One region of the Serratia sp. NFX21 genome, then DNA from elsewhere that is predicted to be linked to it. Evidence: predicted binding sites of a transcription regulator. Region 1 holds the regulator's gene; the other holds the start of a gene.
The links. The regulator LexA, encoded in region 1, represses DNA repair genes until DNA is damaged. The targets are predictions, from matches to a motif close to TNCTGTATGTACATACAGNA.

Region 1 (6,646 bases):
CGTCAGGCATGGAGTAGAACAATGTCAGGCAATAGGGATTCGATCCTACCGCCGCTGGAGTGGTTATCCGCGCAACATCCTCCGGCACCCGCCGCCGTCAGCGATTGGCTGATGGAACCAGGTTCCATGACGCGCCGATTTGAACGCCACTGTGGGCGGGTGCACGTCGAACCGCAGCGCGAATGTTTTGTTACCCGCGACCAACTGGGGGAAGAGGCAGAACACCTGCCGGACAGTCCGCGCTATTGGCTGCGTGAAGTTGTGTTGTTGGGCGATAACCAGCCCTGGCTATTGGGGCGTACGGTGATCCCGTTGGAAACTCTGACCGGCCCTGATCTGGCATTGGTGGATTTGGGTACCTTGCCACTGGGCCGCTATCTGTTCAGCAGCGATGAACTGACTCGCGATTACATTCATATTGGACGGCAAGATGCACTGTGGGCGCGCCGTTCCCGCCTGCGGCTGGCGGGTAAGCCGCTGTTGCTGACCGAACTGTTTTTACCGGCTTCGCCGCTGTACGCGACAGGAAGTTCGGTTCCCGAATGATGAGGAGAGAAAAAACCTTGGAAGGAAGCGTGAATCAAAGCAAATGGCAGGCTTATAGCCATCTGATGCGCATTAATAAACCCATTGGCACCTTGCTGTTGCTGTGGCCGACGCTGTGGGCACTGTGGCTGGCGGGCAAGGGCGTGCCGTCGCTGTCTATCCTGGCGGTGTTCGTGGTTGGGGTCTTCCTGATGCGTGCCGCTGGTTGTGTCGTGAATGATTACGCCGATCGCGCTGTAGATGGCCACGTGAAACGCACTGCCGCTCGTCCGATGCCGAGTGGCCGGGTGAGCGAGAAAGAGGCCAAGGTGCTGTTTGTGGTGTTGGTGCTTGTCTCGTTCGGGCTGGTGCTGACGCTCAATGCGATGACCATCTGGCTGTCACTGGCGGCGCTGGCGCTGGCGTGGGCCTATCCGTTTATGAAACGGGTCACTCATCTGCCGCAGTTTGTTCTTGGCGCGGCGTTTGGCTGGGGGATCCCGATGGCCTATGCCGCCGTCAGTGAATCCTTGCCACTGAGCTGCTGGCTGTTGCTGCTGGCCAATATTTGCTGGACGGTGGCTTACGACACCTTATATGCGATGGTTGACCGTGACGATGACCTGAAGATTGGCATTAAATCTACGGCCATTTTGTTTGGTCGTTACGACAAGCTGATCGTCGGTTTGCTGCAGTTCGCCACGCTGCTGCTGATGCTGTGGGTAGGTTATCTGACGCAGATGAGCGGGGCCTTTTACTGGTCGCTGTTGCTGGCGGGCGCCTTGTTTATCCATCAGCAAAAACAGATTGCCACCCGTGAGCGTGACGCCTGCTTCAAGGCGTTCATGGATAACAATTATGTCGGGCTGGTGTTGTTTATCGGTATTGCTCTGAGTTACTGGCAGGGTTAAGGCGTTACCGCAATAAAAAAGGCACCCTAGGGTGCCTTTTTGTTTTGTATCAATGGATTAGTCTTCTTTCTCTTCCGCTGCGACCGTTTCCGGCAACGCGTTGGTTTCCGCCGGCATACTGACGCTCTCAATGGTCAGCTTGATTTCCGGGGTAATCAAATCGCTCAGCATGTTGTAGACCTCCATGGTGTGCTCACGGACCGCATCGCCGATGTCATTGATGTAGCCTTCTGCACGCAGCGTCGCCACCAGGGTGGAGAACACCGCCTTGTCGAAGAACTCCGGCGCGTTGATGCCATGCAGCACCGACAGACGCTGGGCCATAATACGGCTCTCTTTCTCCAGCGCACCGCGGTTGATGCTTGGATTGGCACTGAGGATCGACATGGTGATGGCATAGCGCTGCAGCGTTTCGCGGACACCGGCGGCCAACAACTGCAATGGACGGATGCGTGCCGGATTCAACACCAGATCGTCACCCTTATCGCAGATCAGTTGCTGACGGATCATTTCGTCGATCAGTGGTCGTAGCACTTCCGGCAGTTGTTCCTTGTCGTTATGCAGGAACAGTTCAGCCTTCAGCATTGGGTAAATCAGGCCAATCTGCCTTAGCAGTTCAGCGCGCGATACCCGGCGGTGATGCATCACGATAGTGGCGATCAGCGATGGCAGAACCAACAGATGATGGATATTGTTACGGTAATAGGTCATCAACACCGCCTGCTCGCGCGGCAGGATGATGATATCGCCGATGTTATCCTTCTCCACCTCGAACTTGTTCATGTTCAGCGCATGATCCAGCAACTCATCCGGCGTTTGGGTTGGTACGGTAACGTCACCGGCATAAGGCACATTGCGCATCAGTTGCAGGTAGCATTCCAACTGCTCAAGCAACTGCTCGCGGGTCAGCGAGCGTTGGCGTGAGGCCAGCAGCGCCGTGGAACACAGGTTCATGGCGTTGGCGGCGGCGGCATTGTTGATGCGCACCATAATCTTGGCCGCCAAATCGTTGACCGTCGGCGTTAACCAGCTTGGGCGCTGGGCTTCGATCGGGTCAATGGATTCGCGCCACTGTGGCACATTCTGGTTCAGGTAAGCGGTCAACGGCAGTGGATCACCAAAGTTGACGTAACCCTGGCCGAGATTACGCAGCTTGCGCAGGCCGCGCAGCATCTGCAGCAGGCTCTCTTTTTCCTTGGTCGCGCCACGCAACTCTTTGGCGTAGGTACCCACTTCCATCACGTGTTCATAACCGATGTAAATCGGCACCAGTGTGATAGGACGGCTACCGCCGCGCAGCATCGCCTGAATGGTCATCGACAGGGTGCCGGTCTTCGGCTCCAGTAAACGTCCGGTACGGGAACGGCCACCTTCAACAAAGTATTCCACCGAGTAACCGCGGGTAAACAGCTCGCCGAGGTATTCACGGAATACCGTCGAGTACAGCTTGTTGCCTTTGAAAGTGCGGCGGATAAAGAAAGCGCCCAGGCGACGGAAGATCGGCCCGGCCGGCCAGAAGTTGAGATTGATACCGGCAGCAATATGCGGCGGCACCAGGCCCTGGTGATACAGCACGTAGGACAGCAGAAGGTAGTCCATGTGGCTGCGGTGGCAGGGCACATAAACAATCTCGTGGCCGTCCTGCGCCAACTGACGCACGCGTTCGGCGTTAGTGACGTTGATACCTTGATACAGTCGGTTCCAGGTCCAGCTCAGCACGCGATCGGAAAGGCGCACCGTCTCGTAAGAGAAGTCGGCAGCGATCTCTTCCATCAGCGCAATGGCATTCTGCTGGGCTTTTTCGTGGGAAATCTTCTTGCTGCGAGCTTCGTCCTCGACCGCTTTTTCGATCGCCTTGGACGCCAACAGCTTGTTGAACAGGTCCTGACGGGCCGGCAGGCTTGGGCCGACGGCGGCCAGACGCTGACGCGAGAAGTGCATGCGCGCTACGCGAGCCAGTTTCTGCGCAATGATTTTGTCCGTACCGTGCTCGGTGGCCATGCGGCGCAGCGAAACGGTATTGGAAAAACGGACAAAGCTGTCGCGGCCGAGCCACAGCACGGCGAAGAATTTCTGCACGCCATTCAGCAGACGCAGATGCGGTGTGCCGTGACCTTCGCGCCCCGGAGAGCGGCCAAACATCACCGAAACCGGCAGCATCTGAATGTCGAGATCCGGATTGCTGCGGTGCAGGTCCAGATAGTCGTGGAACAGTTTTACCGACTCTTCTTTCGGCGTGTAGTAGCGGAATACGCGCGGGCCGTCGTGAATAAACACGTGGCTTGGCAGCACGGTGCCGTCTATCTCCAGCGGATTGAGGGGGTCGGGCAGATCTTGCGCCAGGCACTGGGTGCGCAGCGTCAGCAAATCCGCCTTGGAATTATAAGGTAAAACATACAAAATCGGCCGTGAGGGATCCAACCCTAACTCCGTGACCGGATCTGAAGGGATAACCTTACTTCTTACCAACAGTTTGAGTGGTAAATTCAATAGTTTATAATAAATTTTACGCCAACCTGACATAACAACGTGAAGCCTCTTGTTAGCAATGCGCCGCAAGCATACCAGAAACCGGGTAGCAGATCTGTGGTGTTGGAAAACCGAGAGCCGGGAGAGTTTCCTGGCCTAGACTGTTTAATTATGACTTATCTCTGCTAAAGGCACTAAAAAACATGGCAAACCAAGCAACCGGCCTGACCCGTATTATTAAAGCCGCCGGCTACTCTTATAAAGGCTTTTCCGCTGCCTGGCAGCACGAAGCGGCATTCCGCCAGGAATTGGTGGCGACCGTGCTGGCTATCATACTGGCGATTTGGCTGGACGTGGGTGCGGTAGCGCGCATTTTACTGATCGGATCGGTGCTGTTGGTGATGATCGTCGAAATCCTGAACAGCGCGATTGAGGCGATTGTCGACCGCGTGGGGACTGAGCATCACGAGCTTTCCGGTCGGGCAAAGGATATGGGCTCGGCGGCGGTCTCGCTGGCGATTATTTTGGCGCTGTTTGTCTGGGGGTCGGTGCTGTGGCAGCACTTTGCCTGAGTGGCGGCGTTGCGTTGCGACAGGTGTCGCTAATCCCTGATTTTTATTCACTCTTCGGTTCCCAAGCCGCAGTTACCTGTATATACTCACAGCAAGACTGTATAAACAAACAGGGGGCGGAATGAAAGCACTAACTACCAGACAGCAAGAGGTCTATGATCTGATTCGCGATCATATTTCGTCCACTGGCATGCCGCCAACGCGCGCCGAGATCGCCATGCGTCTGGGGTTCCGTTCGCCAAATGCCGCAGAAGAACACCTGAAAGCGCTGGCGCGTAAAGGCGTTATCGAGATTATCTCCGGCGCTTCGCGCGGCATTCGCCTGCTGATGGAAGATGAAGAGGGTTTACCGCTGATTGGCCGTGTCGCCGCCGGTGAGCCGCTGCTGGCGCAGCAGCATATCGAAGGGCACTACAAGGTCGATCCATCCCTGTTCAAACCGAGCGCGGATTTCCTGCTGCGGGTCAACGGCATGTCGATGCGTGACATCGGTATTCTCGACGGCGATCTGCTGGCGGTGCATAAAACTCAGGACGTGCGTAATGGCCAGGTGGTTGTGGCACGCATCGAAGATGAAGTCACGGTCAAGCGCCTGAAAAAACACGGTAACGTGGTTGAGCTGCTGCCGGAAAACAGTGAATTCCAGCCGATTGTGGTCGATCTGCGTCAGCAGAATTTCACCATTGAAGGTCTGGCGGTCGGTGTGATCCGCAATGGCGACTGGGTTTAATCCTCACGCCCAAACATCGTTCTCTGATTCAAGTCGCCCCAGTTCTGGGGCGATGTCATATCTGATTCACTATATACCCTATAGCTTTCAAGTTGCAGCTAGGCGGCCAACTCGCTCATCCCCAGGCGCTTACTCAGGTAAGTAACTGGGGTGACAAATCTGCCGGGAGCAGATTTGAACGCTGTTTGCAGCGGCCCCGAAGGGGTGTGGCTCATGGACGGGCCACATAACTGAGTGCAGATAACAACGCTGCAACTTGAAAGATGACGGGTATACACGGGAACATTTCACTATGCGCCTGCTTTCTGCCTTCACCAGCGATACCGATAAAGCCCTGTGGCGCCTTGCGCTGCCCATGATTTTCTCCAATATCACCGTGCCGCTGCTTGGGCTGGTAGATACCGCAGTCATCGGCCACCTCGACAGCCCGACCTATCTGGGTGGCGTAGCGGTTGGCTCCATGGCCACCAGCTTCCTGTTTATGCTGTTGCTGTTTCTGCGTATGAGCACCACCGGGCTGACTGCTCAGGCGTTGGGGGCACAAAATCCGCAGGGGCTGGCACGAGCCTTTATGCAGCCGTTGCTGCTGGCGGTGTTGGCCGGGGTGGCTATTGTGTTGCTGCGCTATCCGCTGATTGAGTTGGCGCTAAAAATCGTCGGTGGCGATGGGGCGGTGCTGGAACAGGCTCGCTTATTCCTCGAGATCCGCTGGCTGAGCGCCCCGGCGGCGCTGGCCAATATGGTGATCCTGGGTTGGTTGCTTGGCGTGCAATACGTGCGCGCACCGGTGATCCTGCTGATTGTCGGCAACCTGCTGAATATCGTATTGGATATCTGGCTGGTGATGGGACTGGGCTGGAACGTGCAGGGGGCCGCGACCGCGACCGCCATCTCTGAATATGCCACGCTGCTGTTGGGATTATGGCTGTCCTGGCGCGTGATGCGCATACGCGGCATTTCTGTGCCAATGCTGCGCCAAGCCTGGCGCGGTAATCTGCGGCGTCTGCTGGCGTTGAATCGCGACATTATGCTGCGTTCATTGCTGCTACAACTGTGTTTTGCTTCGTTGACCATCTTCGGTGCCCGGCTGGGCGGCGAGGTGGTCGCGGTAAATGCGGTGCTGATGAATTTGCTGACCTTCACCGCTTATGCGCTGGACGGTTTTGCCTACGCGGTAGAGGCTCATTCGGGCCATGCCTATGGCGCCCGTGACGATAGCCAACTGCGTAAAGTATGGCGTGCGGCTTGCCGGCAGGCCTGTCTGGTGGCGTTGGGCTTTGGTCTGCTCTATGCCGTTGCTGGGCAGCAAATCATTGCCGCCTTGACCTCTTTACCGGAGCTGCGCGCACTGGCGAGCCACTATCTGCCGTGGCAGGTAGTGCTGCCGTTGGTGGGAGTATGGTGCTATTTGCTGGACGGCATGTTTATTGGCGCCACCC
Region 2 (6,646 bases), 800 kb from region 1:
CGATGATCAACAATTGCGTAATACTAATACCGCCCATTGCAATTACCTCTATTTTTACAGGGTTTTTTCAAAATCCGTCGCATTATACGGCAGATTTTACCAGAGTTTCGAATCAATTCAGGTGGTTCGCTTCCAGCCAATCACCCAGGATACGATACCGGCCGCTATCAGCCACGCAGGGAACACTTCAACATCCCCCAACAGCAAAATCGTACCGCTTACTAACAGTGTAGCGCCAACGCCGAACAAATAACGCGATTGTCCCTGGCGAACGCGCTGGGCCTGCATCTGATTGGTCAGCTTATCAACGCTTTGTTGCAACAGTTTATGCTGCTGCAGGCTATCGTAAAATAATTCAGGCAGTTCGGGCAGTTTCTCGGCCCAAAACGGCGCTTTTTCTTTCAGTGCGCGGATCACTGCCGGTATACCGACCTGATCGCGCATCCAACTTTCCAGGAACGGCTTTGCAGTGGTCCACAAATCCAGCTGTGGATAGAGCTGCCGGCCCAGACCTTCAACATACAGCAAGGTCTTCTGCAATAACACCAGTTGGGGCTGCACTTCCATATTGAAACGGCGTGCGGTATTGAACAGGTTCAACAGCACGTTGCCGAACGAAATTTCCGACAGTGGCTTTTCGAAGATGGGTTCACACACCGTGCGAATAGCGAATTCGAAATCTTCCACGTTGGTGTCGCGCGGCACCCAGCCAGAATCAACGTGCAGTTCTGCAACCTTGCGATAGTCACGATTGAAGAAGGCAATAAAGTTTTCCGCCAGATAGCGTTTATCGTCTTTGTTCAACGAGCCGACAATACCGCAGTCAATGCCGATATAGCAGGGATCTTCAGGATGCTCATAGCTGACAAAAATATTACCGGGATGCATGTCCGCATGGAAGAAGCTGTCGCGGAACACCTGGGTAAAGAACACCTGAACCCCGCGTTCGGCCAACAGTTTCATGTTGGTGCCCTGCTTTTCCAGCGTTGGAATATCCGAAACCGGAATTCCGTAGATGCGCTCCATGACCAACACGCTTTCGCGGCAGTAATCGGAGTAAACCTCCGGCACATACAGCATCGGGCTACCGTCGAAATTGCGGCGCAGCTGGATGGCGTTGGCCGCTTCACGCAGCAGGTTCAACTCGTCCAGCAAGGTCTTTTCATATTCGCGCACCACTTCACGCGGACGCAGACGGCGACCATCCGGCATCAGCTTTGGCACCCAGGCCGCCAAACGATACATCAGGCGGACGTCAGCCTTGATGATCGGCCGAATATCGGGCCGAATCACCTTCAGAACCACTTCCTGCCCGGTCGTTTTTAGCCGTGCGGTATGCACCTGAGCTATCGATGCCGAAGCCAGCGCCTGCTGGTCAAAATCATCAAACCAGGTTTCCAGCGGGCCGCCCATCGCCAACTCAATATGCTTGCGCGCCAGTGCACCATCGAAGGGGGCAACCCGGTCCTGCAACAGAGTCAGTTGATCGGCGATTTGTGGTGGGAACAGGTCGCGGCGTGTTGACATCATCTGGCCAAACTTGATCCATACCGGCCCCAGTTCCTGCAAGGCCAAACGCAGACGTTCACCCAGCGGTTTGTCTGCATGGCGGTTTGGCATCCAGAACAGCAGACGGCGCCCCACGCGCAGCGGCAACGTCAAGCGCATCTGGGGGATCAGTTCATCCAGGCCATAGCTGAGAAAAACGCGGACGATCAAATACAGGCGGCGTAGTTCGCCAGGGGTCATCGTTTACCCTCCAACTTGTCCATGCGAGCAATCAGCGCTTCGAGGTTGCGAACGGTGGCATCAACTTCCTCGTTGAACCACACAACTTCCAGTGGGCCTGGCGCCACGCGCCACTCTTCCGTCAGCGTTTCCGCTACATAATGCTGTTGACGCTGAAAGCCTGTCTTCAGCAGATTCGCGCCCTTACCGAGCGCCTGCGTGATACCCTGCGCGGCAATATCGCCGATGTAGGGGGCCAACCATTCAGCCGGATCCCACTCTGCCAGATCGAGCAGCCCAACCAGTTGTTGAACCACCTGAATATCACCTTCGACAATCAGTTCACCGCTGCGCATCAATGGCGAAAGTTGCTGGCGATCCCGCAGCTTCAGCAACACCGAGATGCGGCTGCGCACCGTGCAGTCGGCGGTATCTTCAGACTGACCAAGCACATCGACACGCTGCTCACTGAACAGCAACACCAACGGTGAGGAAAGCTCCTGCAATTCAATACGCAGAACCTTACCCGCCAGGCGCAAACGGGCGGCTTTCATGCTGCGATCGCGGAACAGCAGGCTGTTGAGCGATGTTTCCAGCACGCCGGTCAACAACGGGGTTAACAGCATCGGCATGTCCATATCAGAACTTGAAGCCGCGATGCAGGGCCACAATGCCGCCGGTCAGGTTAAAATAGGTCACGTTGTCAAAGCCGGCAGCCCCCATCATACCTTTCAGGGTTTCCTGATCGGGATGCATGCGGATCGACTCAGCCAGATAACGGTAACTTTCCGGATCCTTCACCACCAGCTCCCCGATTTTCGGCAGCACGTGGAACGAGTAGGCGTCATAGGCTTTACTTAACGGCGCCAGCAGCGGCTTGGAGAACTCCAGCACCAGCAAACGGCCGCCCGGCTTAAGCACGCGGAACATGGAACGCAGCGCCTTGTCTTTGTCGGTCACGTTGCGCAGGCCGAAGGAAATGGTAATGCAGTCAAAATAGTTATCCGGGAACGGCAGCGCTTCGGCATTGGCCTGCACATAGTTGACGTTACCGATAATGCCGCGGTCGCGCAGCTTCTCGCGCCCCATCTTCAGCATGGAATCGTTAATGTCCGCCAGTACCACCTGCCCCTGCTCACCGACCATGCGGGAGAACTTGGCGGCCAGGTCACCGGTACCACCGGCCAGATCCAACACCCGCTGCCCACGGCGAACGCCGCTGCAGTCAATGGTAAAACGCTTCCAGATACGGTGGATACCAAACGACATCAGGTCGTTCATCACGTCATACTTTGCAGCTACCGAATGAAAAACATCTGCCACCATGGCCTGCTTCTCGTCTCTAGCTACGGTGCGAAAACCGAAGTCGGTGGTTTCCTGCGGTTGATCTGCCATTGTCCTGCCTGCTATTCAGTCAATTTAGTGTGGATGAGTGTACCAGAACCCTACGCAATACCCCACCTCGCAGCCGCTGTCATGCCTGCGATGCGGAGCGGGGTTCCTCTGCGGAGTCGTCGTCTTCCGCCCCGGGCAACGCGTCAACTTCATCAAAGCCCGTCGCCTCGCATTCTTCATCATGCTGCGCACTGGCCTGCTGAGCCAGCAGCGGGTTAATCGGCCTTTTCACCTCAACCCCCAAAGCGCGGAACCCCTCGGTCTGGCCGATAAGATTACCACGGCCTTCGCTCAGTTTATTCATCGCCTGGCGATAACTCCCCTGGGCCTTGTCCAGGCTCTGCCCCAGCGCCGACATATCGTCAACAAACAGCCGCATTTTGTCATACAACCGCGCCGCTCTGTCGGCAATGCGTTGGGCATTCTGGCTCTGATGCTCATAGCGCCAAAGATTGGTGATGGTGCGCAACGCCACCAGCAAGGTAGTCGGGCTGACCAGCATGATGTTGTGTTTGAGCGCTTCGCTGATCAGCTCCGGCTCACGGTCGATGGCCAGCAGGAAAGCCGGCTCGACCGGAATAAACATCAGTACGTAGTCCAGCGAACGCAGGCCGGGCAACTGCTGGTAATCCTTGCGTCCCAACAGGCGGATATGGCCACGCAGCGAGCCAATATGCTCACTCAGCGCCGCCTCGCGTTCCACTTCATCTTCACTGTTGAAGTAACGTTCGTAGGCCACCAGCGACATTTTCGCATCGATGACCACGTCCTTACCCTGCGGTAAACGAACGATAACGTCGGGCTGCATACGGCTCTGATGATCCAGCCGCACATTGACCTGGGTTTCGTATTCGTGTCCTTCGCGCAGGCCGGAGGCTTCCAGTACCCGACTTAACACCACCTCACCCCAGTTACCCTGAGTTTTGTTATCCCCTTTCAGGGCCTTGGTGAGGTTAATCGCCTCGCGTGCCATTTGTGCATTGAGCTGCTGCAGGTTACGTATTTCGTGGGTCAGCGTATGGCGTTCACGCGCTTCCTGGCCAAAACTATCCTGTACCTGGCGGCGGAAACCATCGAGTTGCTCACGCAGCGGCAGTAACAGGCGGTCCAGGCTTTGCTTATTCTGCTCGTCAACCTTGCGCCCGCTGTGTTCAAAAATGCGGTTAGCCAAATTTTCAAATTGGGTGGTGAGGCGCTGCTCGCTGTTAATCAGCAGACGCTGTTTCTCTTCTGCCGCCATACGGGTCTCTTCCAGGCGGATAGTCACCTCACGCAGCTCGGCCTCCTGAGCGCTGTTAACCTCACGCTGGGCGCGCAGTTCCTGATTCAGCAACTCGCATTCGTTGCGCCAGTGATTGAGCTGTTGAAGTTTTTCGTGCCCGGCAGCCAGCTGGCTGTGCAAATTGCGCAGTTCCAGATCGGTCTGTCGCATTTGTTGTTCATTACGCTGCAGCGTTTCTTGCCGGGCTGCTGTTTCCTGCTGCGCCTGCTGTAGCGATTGTTCCAACAGCCGTTGCTCGGTTTCATGCTGTGCCTGCGTCTGCTGCACACGCAAACTGGCAATTAGCCACCCCAACAGCAGGCCAATTGCCACCCCGCCCATACCGTAAACCAAACTGGTATCCACCCTGCCTCCTGTTACACCTGACCGTTCCGGCGTTTTATGCGCCTGTTGCCCGTCACGTTAAGGGGATGCTGTATGGATGTCCAGTCTGTTTTTGCCCCAACGGCGCAAAATTGCGAAACGCTACGCAAGTCAGACCAGAACTAGCCAAACCACTGGCTTAACCACTTGATGCCAAACGCCCCCGGCGCGAGAATGCCAAACGCCCAGATCATCGCCGACGTGATATTCGCCACCTGGAAATAACGCTGGGGCATACCGCAAATGCCACCAACCAAAGGCACCACGGCACGCAACGGGCCGAAGAAGCGACCAATGAAAATGCCCAGTACTCCCCAGCGTTCAAAAAACGCATGGCCACGCGTGAGTAGCTGTGGATTGCGGGAAAGGGGCCACATATGCGCCACCCGGTCTTGATAGTGATAGCCAATCCAGTAAGAGAGCCAGTCGCCGAAAAAGGCCCCGGCAGCGGCGGCGGCCCAGATAGGCCAGAATGCAATGCCGCTTTCGCCTATCAAGGCTCCCAGCGCCAGCAGAATCACCGTGGCCGGCAACAGCAGCGACAGGAACGCCAGCGATTCGCCGAACGCCAGGAAGAAGATAATCGGGATGGCCCAGGCTTCATGCTGCCGCACGGTGTCGCTGACCCAGTGGATAATGTCATTGAGGCTCAATATGGGCTCCTGATGCGGGATTTATGGCCCCAAGGATACGCAATGCCGGCCGGGGCCGATTAAACCCCGGCTAAACACCCGTGCAGTTTACTCGAGGTAGAACGCCTGCAGTGCTTCACGCTGGTTTTGGCCCAGTCCGTACTCGGCCTCCAGCCAGCGATCGGTTGAACCATATTGGTCACGGATGCAGTTCAGGGCGGTCATCAGGAATTCTTCACGGGCGCTGAGCACATAGGCAAATTGCCCCAGTGCCGAAGCGTTAAGGCGAATCGACAGTTGATCCAGCATCTGTTCGCGGAAGGTCGCCAGCGTGGTTTCGGTCAGCAGGTAATCTTCCACTACCGTCGCTTCATCTGCCCCCAGCGCAAACAACACCAGCGCCGAACCGACCCCGGTACGATCCTTGCCTACCGCGCAGTGCTGGACGATGGCACCGTTATCGACATTGCTCAGCAATTGGGCCAACTGCTTATACGCCGCATTACCGAAAGGCAGTCGACGGTAAAGTTCCAGCATAAAGGCCTGTGCGTCGAAACCGGCCAGCGTTTCGCTGGTCAGTTTTTCCAGGTTGGCATTCACCTCATTGCTCAACGGATTGGCCGGGAAATGATGATAATCGGCGCCGTTCCACAGGACATCAGGCTTGGCCTGAACTTCATCGGCGTCACGGTAATCCAGCACCGAACGCACCGGCACACCGGCCAGGAAGGTGCAGTCGTCTTCGGTCAGACGCTCCAGCGAGCCTGAGCGGAACAGCAGACCACGCTTGATACGGCGGCCATCGGCGACGCTATTGCCGCCAAGATCGCGAAAGTTAATGCCGCCATCAAGCGGCGCCAATGAAGGATGAAGCAGGATCTGGGCAGTCATAGACGTCCTCGTGGTTATTGTCTGAAAAACGCAACCTGAGAGCAGCGGAAAAACCGGGCTCAACGGGTAAAGAGGCGGCCAGAAAGATGGCGCTGATGAGGTTAACCGTAACAGATTACGGCCGAATGGAGAAACGGGCCGCGTCGGCGACCCGTTGAACTGCGAGGTAATTACAGCAGGCGGCGCGCCGCATCAACCACGATCTGCACCGCTTTGCTTTCGGTGTTTTTCATGGTTTCTGCGTTCGGGATTTCCTGCTGGGTGCGGTTAACAATCACACCGGCAACCATACCGGCACGCAGGCCCTGGCTGGCACACATGGTCAGCAAGGTAGCGGATTCCATTTCATAGTTCA

Region 2: a site for LexA is predicted at 4,817-4,836, ahead of rmuC (DNA recombination protein RmuC). Genes of this name have one in related genera too.

The regions. Positions count from the first base shown of each region.
Region 1 is NZ_CP183196.1:5,180,138-5,186,783, reverse strand. Features, by position in the region: gene ubiC (chorismate lyase) at 22-546, shown strand; gene ubiA (4-hydroxybenzoate octaprenyltransferase) at 543-1,436, shown strand; gene plsB (glycerol-3-phosphate 1-O-acyltransferase PlsB) at 1,494-3,959, opposite strand; gene ACNT1W_RS24265 (diacylglycerol kinase) at 4,109-4,477, shown strand; gene lexA (transcriptional repressor LexA) at 4,599-5,207, shown strand; gene dinF (MATE family efflux transporter DinF) at 5,500-6,646, shown strand, end outside.
Region 2 is NZ_CP183196.1:735,345-741,990, reverse strand. Features, by position in the region: gene tatA (Sec-independent protein translocase subunit TatA) at 1-37, opposite strand, end outside; gene ubiB (ubiquinone biosynthesis regulatory protein kinase UbiB) at 118-1,749, opposite strand; gene ubiJ (ubiquinone biosynthesis protein UbiJ) at 1,746-2,354, opposite strand; gene ubiE (bifunctional demethylmenaquinone methyltransferase/2-methoxy-6-polyprenyl-1,4-benzoquinol methylase UbiE) at 2,368-3,123, opposite strand; gene rmuC (DNA recombination protein RmuC) at 3,203-4,750, opposite strand; gene ACNT1W_RS03425 (DedA family protein) at 4,891-5,421, opposite strand; gene ACNT1W_RS03420 (tyrosine-protein phosphatase) at 5,509-6,291, opposite strand; gene udp (uridine phosphorylase) at 6,462-6,646, opposite strand, start outside.